Regions from separate parts of the Desulfosporomusa polytropa genome, predicted to be linked through region 4. Evidence: riboswitches for the same ligand, from Rfam matches in the RefSeq annotation. Region 4 holds a riboswitch; each other region holds the start of a gene.
The links. A riboswitch is a leader RNA that binds a small molecule or an ion and turns the genes downstream of it on or off. The one in region 4 is predicted to bind cobalamin.

Region 1: linked by a shared signal. The riboswitch ahead of ACZ449_RS08430 (TonB-dependent receptor plug domain-containing protein) and the one ahead of ACZ449_RS26655 (ABC transporter substrate-binding protein) in region 4 are both predicted to bind cobalamin.
Region 2: linked by a shared signal. The riboswitch ahead of ACZ449_RS08330 (adenosylcobinamide amidohydrolase) and the one ahead of ACZ449_RS26655 (ABC transporter substrate-binding protein) in region 4 are both predicted to bind cobalamin.
Region 3: linked by a shared signal. The riboswitch ahead of ACZ449_RS08085 (diguanylate cyclase) and the one ahead of ACZ449_RS26655 (ABC transporter substrate-binding protein) in region 4 are both predicted to bind cobalamin.

The regions. Positions count from the first base shown of each region.
Region 1 covers NZ_AP042400.1:1,402,459-1,404,663, forward strand. The annotation lists gene ACZ449_RS08425 (nitrogenase component 1) at 1-719, shown strand, start outside; cobalamin riboswitch at 829-1,008, shown strand; gene ACZ449_RS08430 (TonB-dependent receptor plug domain-containing protein) at 1,185-2,205, shown strand, end outside.
Region 2 covers NZ_AP042400.1:1,373,358-1,375,562, reverse strand. The annotation lists gene ACZ449_RS08330 (adenosylcobinamide amidohydrolase) at 1-1,377, opposite strand, end outside; cobalamin riboswitch at 1,543-1,728, opposite strand; gene ACZ449_RS08325 (ATP-binding cassette domain-containing protein) at 1,841-2,205, opposite strand, start outside.
Region 3 covers NZ_AP042400.1:1,301,618-1,303,822, reverse strand. The annotation lists gene ACZ449_RS08085 (diguanylate cyclase) at 1-1,214, opposite strand, end outside; cobalamin riboswitch at 1,429-1,611, opposite strand; tRNA gene ACZ449_RS08080 (tRNA-Pro) at 2,155-2,205, opposite strand, start outside.
Region 4 covers NZ_AP042400.1:5,304,774-5,306,978, reverse strand. The annotation lists gene ACZ449_RS26655 (ABC transporter substrate-binding protein) at 1-989, opposite strand, end outside; cobalamin riboswitch at 1,252-1,433, opposite strand; gene ACZ449_RS26650 (SAM-dependent methyltransferase) at 1,658-2,205, shown strand, end outside.

The sequences.
Region 1 (2,205 bases), 1.7 Mb from region 4:
GCATTGAGGTAGGAGTTTGCTTAGGCGCTGACGGAGTGCCAATAGAGGAAATAAAAAAAATACCGTTAGCAGCCTTTAATCTGGTTTTACATCCGGAATTAGGAGTTTCTTTAGCAGAATTATTGCAGGAACAACTTGGACAGGAATTTTTTATTGCGCCAATTCCCTATGGCATGCAATGTTCACTTGCATGGCTGAAGGGAATCGCATCAAAATTGGGGATAAATGTTGATTTGCAACAATTAGAAGCAGAAGTTGCAATTAATCAAGAAAAAATTGATGAGGCAATTTTTCAAATGAAGGGAAATAATAAAAACATAACTTTTGGAAATGTCTACATGGAACTTACTTATGGCCATGCCTATGGAATAGCAAAAGCGTTGCAAAAAGAGTTTCCCGACTTAGCACAAATTTTTTTGCGCATACAAGGACCGGCGGAGCAGAGTTATCCAAAGATTGAAGGAGTAAAAAAATGGTTGCATTTTGATAAATTAGAGATTGATGATGAGCAAAGTATTGATTTGGTTTTTGGTAATGTCCAGAGCAGACTTGAAATAGGACATTACCAGCAAGTTATTTTTAAGAACTTATTATTACCAATGCAGGGGGTCACTGTATATGAAAGACCTTATGCCGGAATCTTAGGCTGGAAGTATTTGTTGGCAGAGATCATAGAAAACTTTCAGACAATGGTCTATTTAAACCCAGTCTCCAGATAAACAGGAATAAAGTCTATTTTATAAAAAGGCTTGACTGTATGAGCAGTATATAGTTTATCTTATTAAGTAAAGTGAAATTTTTATTCTGAATGATTATATGTTTTAATTGAATATTTAAGAGAAAATAGGTGCCCGAAAGGGCTTAATAGGGAAATCGGTGAAGTGCCGATGCGGTCCCGCCACTGTAATGGGGAAGCAAATCCACAAAATGTCACTGAGAGATATCTTGGGAAGGCGTGGACGAGCAATGATCCAGAGCCAGGAGAACTGCCTATTTTTCATTTGCCAAAAATCCTACGAGCGATGGGATGGTAATTTAGGACATTAACAATGTTTATTTTGTCATGGAATCAGTGGCAAGTTTAACATATTGGTAATACTAAAAAGCCTTTCTCGAGCGTTGAGAAAGGCTTTTTAATATTTATTAATGCAAAGAGTGAAAATAAAAATAAGGGAGTTATGTTGATGAAAAAAATTTCAAAGAAAAAAGCGACATTGGCAATGGTTTCTGCAATTACACTTTCTGCAAGTTTCGTTTGGAGTGGTACAGTGCACGCGGAAGAATCAAAAGAATACTTTTTTGATGAAGTGGTCGTAACAGCAACGAAAACACCAGTAAAAGAATTTGATGCGAATGCCAATATTACTGTTATTACAAGTAAAGACATAGAAAAAAAGCATTATACAAATTTATCAGATGCATTGAGAGAAGTGCCAGGTGTTAGTATTAGCAACTACAGTTTGGCTGGGTATAATAGCAGTAATGGACTAAGAATTAATGGTGCGGAAGAAGTTGTTGTTTTAGTTGATGGTGTAAAAGTTAATTCCGCAGGTGCAAAGTTCTCTGCAACCATGTTTAACAACTTAGATAATATTGAACGAATTGAAGTGTTGAAAGGTTCTGCTTCTACCTTGTACGGATCTGACGCCAAAGGCGGGGTTATCAATATTATTACCAAAAAAGTAGATGGAAACAAATCTAAATTAAAGGTGGAAGGTGGAAGCTACAGTGCCGAAACTTATTCATTTATGAATGAAGGCCGTCAAGATGACTGGTCCTGGCGGGTTTTTGCACAAAAGAATTTGCTGGGCGACTTTAAAGATGGCAAAGGAGTTACGACACCGACAGCTTTGAATGCCGATACGACAAGCTTTAAACTTACAAAAGAGTTTGGCGATAAATCAGATTTGACCTTAACATATGATACTTATAAAGCTGATTATAAATTTATGTCTTTGTGGGATAAACGATTTAAATCTGGTAGAACAGATAATTATAATGGAAAATTGATTTATAATACTCGCTTTGACGACAGTACCACCAATCAATTTTCAATTAGCACTAATATGTATGATGATTTATATCAGCAAGATAGTGGTAGCCTATATGCAACAAAAGTTAAAACAACAAGAATTTCTGATCAGTTTACAAAAAGCTTTAAAAATATTCATGTCTTAACAACTGGATTTGAATTCACTGAAGACA
Region 2 (2,205 bases), 1.7 Mb from region 4:
CAGCTCTTTAGAAACATAATTGCCAAGTTTTTGTTTAACCGACTGGCTAAGCAGCCGGAACTGAGATTCCGGCAAACTACTTTTCATTTTCTGATCGAAGTTTGCCGAAAAGCTTGTGTAATCACTCTCGTTAATGCCAGTAAGCATGGATTCGGTGAATTGATCGGCTGAACGTTGTATATCCTGCGGTGAAACAACGGGCGGCAACGCTTCACCGCTACGCACCTGTCCGATCCGGTCCGCCACAATCTTCACAACCAGCGCCGACCATGCCCGGACATCAGCCGTCATTTCGCCGGTAGCTACTGCGGGGGATAAAACCTGATACTTTCCCGCGGTTAGTAAGAGCAGATCATTGCCGGCCCTAGCCAGTTCATCTGTACTCAGCAATTGCCACTGATTTTGATCCAGCAGGTGAACATATAGCGACGTACCGGTCACCAGAGCCGGCTCTTTTTCCAGTTGGCGCAGGGATGCTAAGAAACGCTGTTTGTCAATTGTCCCGTACTCTTCCTGATACTGTTGGTACAGGCTGTTCTCGGTTACGCCGAAGCGGTTCATGCGCCGCAGCATACTATGCTGTTTTTGCGGGGATAAACCGCTCTGCCGCAGCAAGGCGTCCTTGACAGCTTGTTTGACAGTGCGGCCGATTAGTTCACCCAGTTTGGCATGTTTGCCTGCGTCTTCCAGATAGAGAGGCGAACCGGGGTTAGTAATCACCATAGTCTGATCCGTCCCTGAGCCGGTGGCCAATCCGGTCGAAAACCGGCTGCCGGCTACCAGTTCCTGCAAGGCAGCTGTTTTAGCCTCGGTGCAAGTCACGAGCGCTCTGGCCATAGTACCGGCGGGAAGGTCGGCGTCAATGACCAACATAATATTAATAGTCCCTGGTTTATATGCTGCCGGCTTTTTGCCAGGAGTAAAATACGCGGCCGGGTCGCCTACCCGCCCGCCGTTACCTTCCACACCGCCTGTAGCAATGGCGGTTACGGTAAGCGATTGATAGTTTTCAGACTGTATAGCAACATTCTCCATAGAAGCAGCCGTGCCCATGCTGGTCACCCTGCCGGGATTCAATCCCAGCTGCCCGGCCACTTGCTGCATATATTGGGGGTAGTTTGCGCCCGTTACACCAATAGCACTTTTCATGTCATGGTTAAACACTGCCTTAAGATCATGCCGGAAACCGCCATTTACCTGTGAAGTGCTCAATACATCCCGTGGAGCGCTGAAAGCCACAATAAGACTGGTACCCTGCCTATACACCTTATCCCCGGTTGATAAGGTAGAAACAGGTATCTGTTCACTGCCAAAACAGGGAATAGCACCACTCCAAAAAATAATAACCACCAACAGCCCTTGTAACCATTTTTTCATTGTCTTCCTCCCCTCACAAACAATAGTAGCAAAACCTAATAAAGCCCTTTCCGGCATACGGAAAGGGCTTTGAATCTAAATAGAGCTATCGATGCCAGTAACCAGCTTACTATAGCGGCCAAAAGCGTTCTCTATAATCCCCTCCTCATCGCTCGTGAGTAAATAACGGTGATTGACAGACAGGCAGTTCTCCTGGCTCTGGATCGTAGTTCACCCAAACCTTCCCAAGACACCTTTGCATCTCAGTGGTATACCTTGGGTTTACTCCCCATTACAGTGGCGGGACCGCGCCGGCATTCAACCGGTCTTCCCTATTAAGCCCCTCAGGGCACCTGGCTCAACAGTATGTAGTTATTATATCAGTATAATAATATAACTTCGTGTCAAGTATTGTCAAGAATATTTCATAAATGTTGGTAACAATTAGGGCGACCTTCCTATAGGGTACGCATATCCTTTTTAATCACTTTCTCTCCCCAAGACCGATAAGAGTCTCGGGCAGCCTATCAATACTTTCACCGTAACGGAGTGCATTTCTGACATTGGTTAACTGTTGGTCAAGTTTTTCTAAAATTGTAAGATTGCGCCGTTCGCTCTCCGTAGTAGTTAGTATCTTACTAATTTTGCCGTTATTGATAACCAAGCGCCTATTACCCATCAGCGCTAAAATGGGATCATGAGTAGCCATGAGAACAATTTTTTGCTTGTCCACTAAAAGTTTTAGTGCGCTTTGACGATCAATACCAGCGTTTTCGATCTCATCAATTAGTACAACCGGTGAAGCACTTAAATAGGCAGTATCGGCGATCATTAGTGCTCGTGATTGTC
Region 3 (2,205 bases), 1.6 Mb from region 4:
TTTTTTTCATATCCACCCGAGGTATCCTTGTCTTTTTCATGGAGCAAATATATAGTTGCCTGATTCACTACTATGCTCCTTTTTATTATTCTTAAAATGCCCTCTAGCACTTCATCAATACTGAGAGCAGATGTAATTATCTGGGCTGCTTGATACAAAGCAGCCTGCCTTTCCAGAGCCGCACTTAAACTACGGGAAACTACTTCCCGTTCAGTGACATCAATAGTAACCAACACTGTGCCCACGAAATTACCCTGCTCATCAATGACCCGTGAGTACCTATTTTCGATAAATTTACTGCCACGCCCCATAAGGCGATACCACTCATTTTTTTCACCCGTCCGCAGTTGAGTCAGCTTGCCCTCTAAAATTTTGTGCCGATGCCGCGGATAGCAATCCAAAAAATTCTTACCTAACAGTGACCCTACTGGTAATTGGCGCATCTCTTCTGCATAAGAATTACAAAAAACCACTGTATTATATTTATCCAAACAGATAATCCCTAAATTCGCTATATTCTGCATATAACACATAATACCATTGGTGGATAACACCGGCTGCCGCTCTTCTTGGCTAGTTGTCACTGTTATTTCCGTCTTAATTTCAGCAATAATCTCAGTCTTCGCACCAATAAAGGCTTTTACCAATGTTTCATCAAACTGACTACCTGCCAGATGCTCTAATTCAGCCAACGCTTGCTCTCCCTTTTTTAGTTGCTGATAATTTTGAATTGTTGTCATAACATCAAATGCCTCAGCAATATGAATGATTCGCGCTGCTAACGGTATCTCCAGCTTTTGTAATCCTTTTGGGTAGCCGCTACCATCGTAGCGCTCATGATGGCAAAGCACGATCGTAGCAAGTTCGCGTAAATCTTTTGAGCGCAGCAACATTTGGTAGCCGTATACAGAATGACGTTCCATTTCAGCTCTGTCATTCTCGGTGTAAACCCCTTGCTTATATAACACTTTGATTGGTACATTGATTTTACCGATATCATGCAACATTGCCGCCGCCCCAATAGTGGATATTTCATCAGCACTACACCCAATCGCTTTTGCCAGCAAAACAGCATAGTGAGCCACTCTCTCTGAGTGTTGAAATATATGATTGAATTGATGGGATAAAATAGCCAGATAAAGGGTACAGTCCTCTCGCTTTGTCCATGGTGACAAAACCGTTTGTAAATTTTTTTTAGCTTGCGATAGAGTCACAACAAGACACCTCTCCTCATTTACTCAGTTAGGGATACTAGTACTTTCTTGCCGTTAAACAAAAACTCCCAACCTTTGCTAGATCGGGAGCAAGAATACAGTATGGCACATAAAAACTCCTGGCATCAATATACCAGGAGTGAATCACAAAGCCGACGCAGGAATAACCCCAAAACGCCTACTGTAATCCCCTCCCCATACCGCGTGGGTAAAAACGGTGATTGTCAGCTAGGCAGTTCTCCTGGCTTCGGATCATAGCTTGCTTAACCCTTCCCAGAACTAATCGTTCCAGTGGCACATCTTAAGCTTGCTCCCCGTTACAGTGGCGGGACCGCGCCGGCATTTAACCGGACTTCCCTATTAAGCCCCGTAGGGCACCTAACTCATATATATTAAATTTTATAAAATCAGTATAAACTCTTTGAGTCTTGTTTGTCAATCGATGGCAATTTGTATAACTATAAAGACTCGATTTCTTTTAGTCCCCCGAACCTCGCTTCAGATATAAGAAAACCGCTAGCGCGGCCTTTTAATTTAGATAGTTGGTCAATCGAATACAAGGTGAGGGCCTTTTACTTTTGGCATTGCCCCAAAAGTAACAAAAGGTCTAGGCCCCAAGCCTCCAAAAGCTGAAAAGCCAGGCGGTATTCCTAAAATCCGTAAACTCGTTACGCTCAGACAGTACGGATTTTTTTACGGAATACCGCCCGGCTTTTCTCCTGCGGAACGCTTTTTCCGGCAAAGGCCGGGGAGTTGCGGGAGTAAGCGCTAGCGGCAAAACGTCGTATGACGACCACCTGTACCGGGTTTTGTACTTAGCACCCCTTGTTTTATAATGCCTCCGCCACTCCCAAAAATTATAAATTTTGATACATAAAAAAAGATTCGCATAATTTGCGAACCCCCTGATTTTGTTGGGATTATTCGATATATTATATATTGGTCGGAGCGACAGGATTTGAACCTGCGACCCTTAGTCCCCCAGACTAAT
Region 4 (2,205 bases):
AAATACTGCGGATAAGCAGCCCGAGCTACGTCCTGTACGCCATACACAATGTACTGCGAAGTAGAAGTTAAGTGTCTGTCAGGCACAGCAATCATTTTTTTATTGCGAACAGCTTTTACCGACTGCAATGCCGGATCATTCTGTACATCCTCTGCGAACTTCTTCGTATCTGTTTTGCCACTATAATCCCAGACAGGCAGCAATATTACATCTGGATTAACACTGACAATTTGTTCTTTGGACAATACTTCATCACTATGCAGTCCAGCCAACGCCGCACCTTCTAATACCCCGGCCTGACGACAAATATCTTCAAAAGTACTGCCTTGTCCACCGCCGTCACCCATCAAGGAAAACCGGATAACTACCGGCTGACTGCCTGCAGGAACTTGCCGTACTTTCTCCTTAACTTGTGCCAGTTGAATTTCCATCTCGGCTACCAACCGTTCACCGGCTTGTTCTTCGCCAACAACATGAGCCATTGTTGTAATCGATTGTTTGACTTCGGCAATGGTGGTTGCGGTTTTATAGACATAGACCGGAATGCCTACCTCCCTGAGTGTTTGGCTTAGCGCTGGCGGCAGCCAGTCTGGAATAATTACAAGGTCTGGCTGAAGCGCAATAACGCTTTCGGCATTGGCCTGTATTTTTTTAGGAATCGCTTGGCCTTGTTCAACAATATTCGATACGCCACTGTTACCAGACAACTGCGTCAAGGCCGCAATACGCTCTTTGACTACCAGAGCCATAAGAATCTCATCAGTGCTAATAGAAAGCGACACAATCTTCTGGGGTTTTTGCGGAAGTTTCAATACATAGCCAGTACTATCTACTACTTCGTAACCCCCAGAACTGGCTGCACTTTCGCCTGGAGGCGAACTACTATTATTTTTTTCGGCACAACCACCTGTGAATACTAGCAGCAGTCCTAAAACCACAAGCATACTCAGTCGAAGGAATGACCGCTTAGCTAGGTTTACCATTGTCATAGCTTCATCTCCTGTAGGTTGTCTCTTCAGCAGATACTGTGCAGCATCATTGCCGCCAAAGCAGTGCAACCGTGTTATTTATCCTGCTTATTGAGAAAAAATGGATACACATAGCAAAACTCCCGACCACGTAAAGTCGGGAGTAATAAACAAACAGTAAGCTAATGCTAATAAAAAACTCCTGGTGTCAAAAACCAGGAGTGAATCAGCTAGTCGACAAAACGCCTACTGTAATCCCCTCCCCAAACCTCGTGGGTAACAAACGGTGATTGTCAGACAGGCAGTTCTCCTGACTCCGGATCATTGCTTGCTTAAACCTTCCCAGGAAATACATCCCAGTGGCGTATCTTAAGCTTGCTCCCCGTTACAGTGGCGGGACCGCGCCGGCTTTTAACCGGTCTTCCCTATTAAGCCCAGTTGGGCACCTACCTCAAATATTTTATTTTCCATATTCAGTATATACCTTTGTGAAAATACTTGTCAAGTTCTATGTCTTTTCCTTTTCATCTGAACAATAACTATAATTGACAATTATGTCGAAACAATTTATAGTTAAAGTAGCTATTCTGAATCATGAAGATTCGAAATTCCGGTATGAAACCTGAGGAAATGCTACCTTGGATGTTCATGCCTTTTTTATTAATTGCATTTCAGGAAGGTGAAAATATATGTGTAATACTAAGTTTTGGACAGCTGCCTGGCAGGAGGTACGAGATACCTCTAATTATGCTCCCAGTTATAGCAATAAACAGGGCTGGCAACAATTCTGGAATTCATTCGCCGAAGAACATGCACTGCGCAACCGCCAGAGCCGTTCTATTTATAATACCATTGTTGAAGGTCTTGTGGCCGACAAGGTGATCAGCCCCTTCAGCACCGTACTGGATATAGGCTGCGGTGCCGGTACCTATACATTGCCCCTGGCTTCCAAGGTCAGACAAGTTACCGGCTTGGACACAGCCGACCAAATGCTGGCGATGTTGAAATCCGAGGCCATACATGAAGGGCTTACATGCCGGATTGAGCCGCAGCAGGCAGATTGGCTCGATTTCCCATCTGAACCTGCCTATGATGTCGTGTTTGCGGCCAATACGACTGCCATCAATGATTATGACAGCTTAATGAAAATGAATGATGTGTCAACCGGCGTCTGTTGCCTTATCGGCTTTGCCGGCACTTACCATATCAAGGTTCGCTCTCTTCTGTGGGAACATCT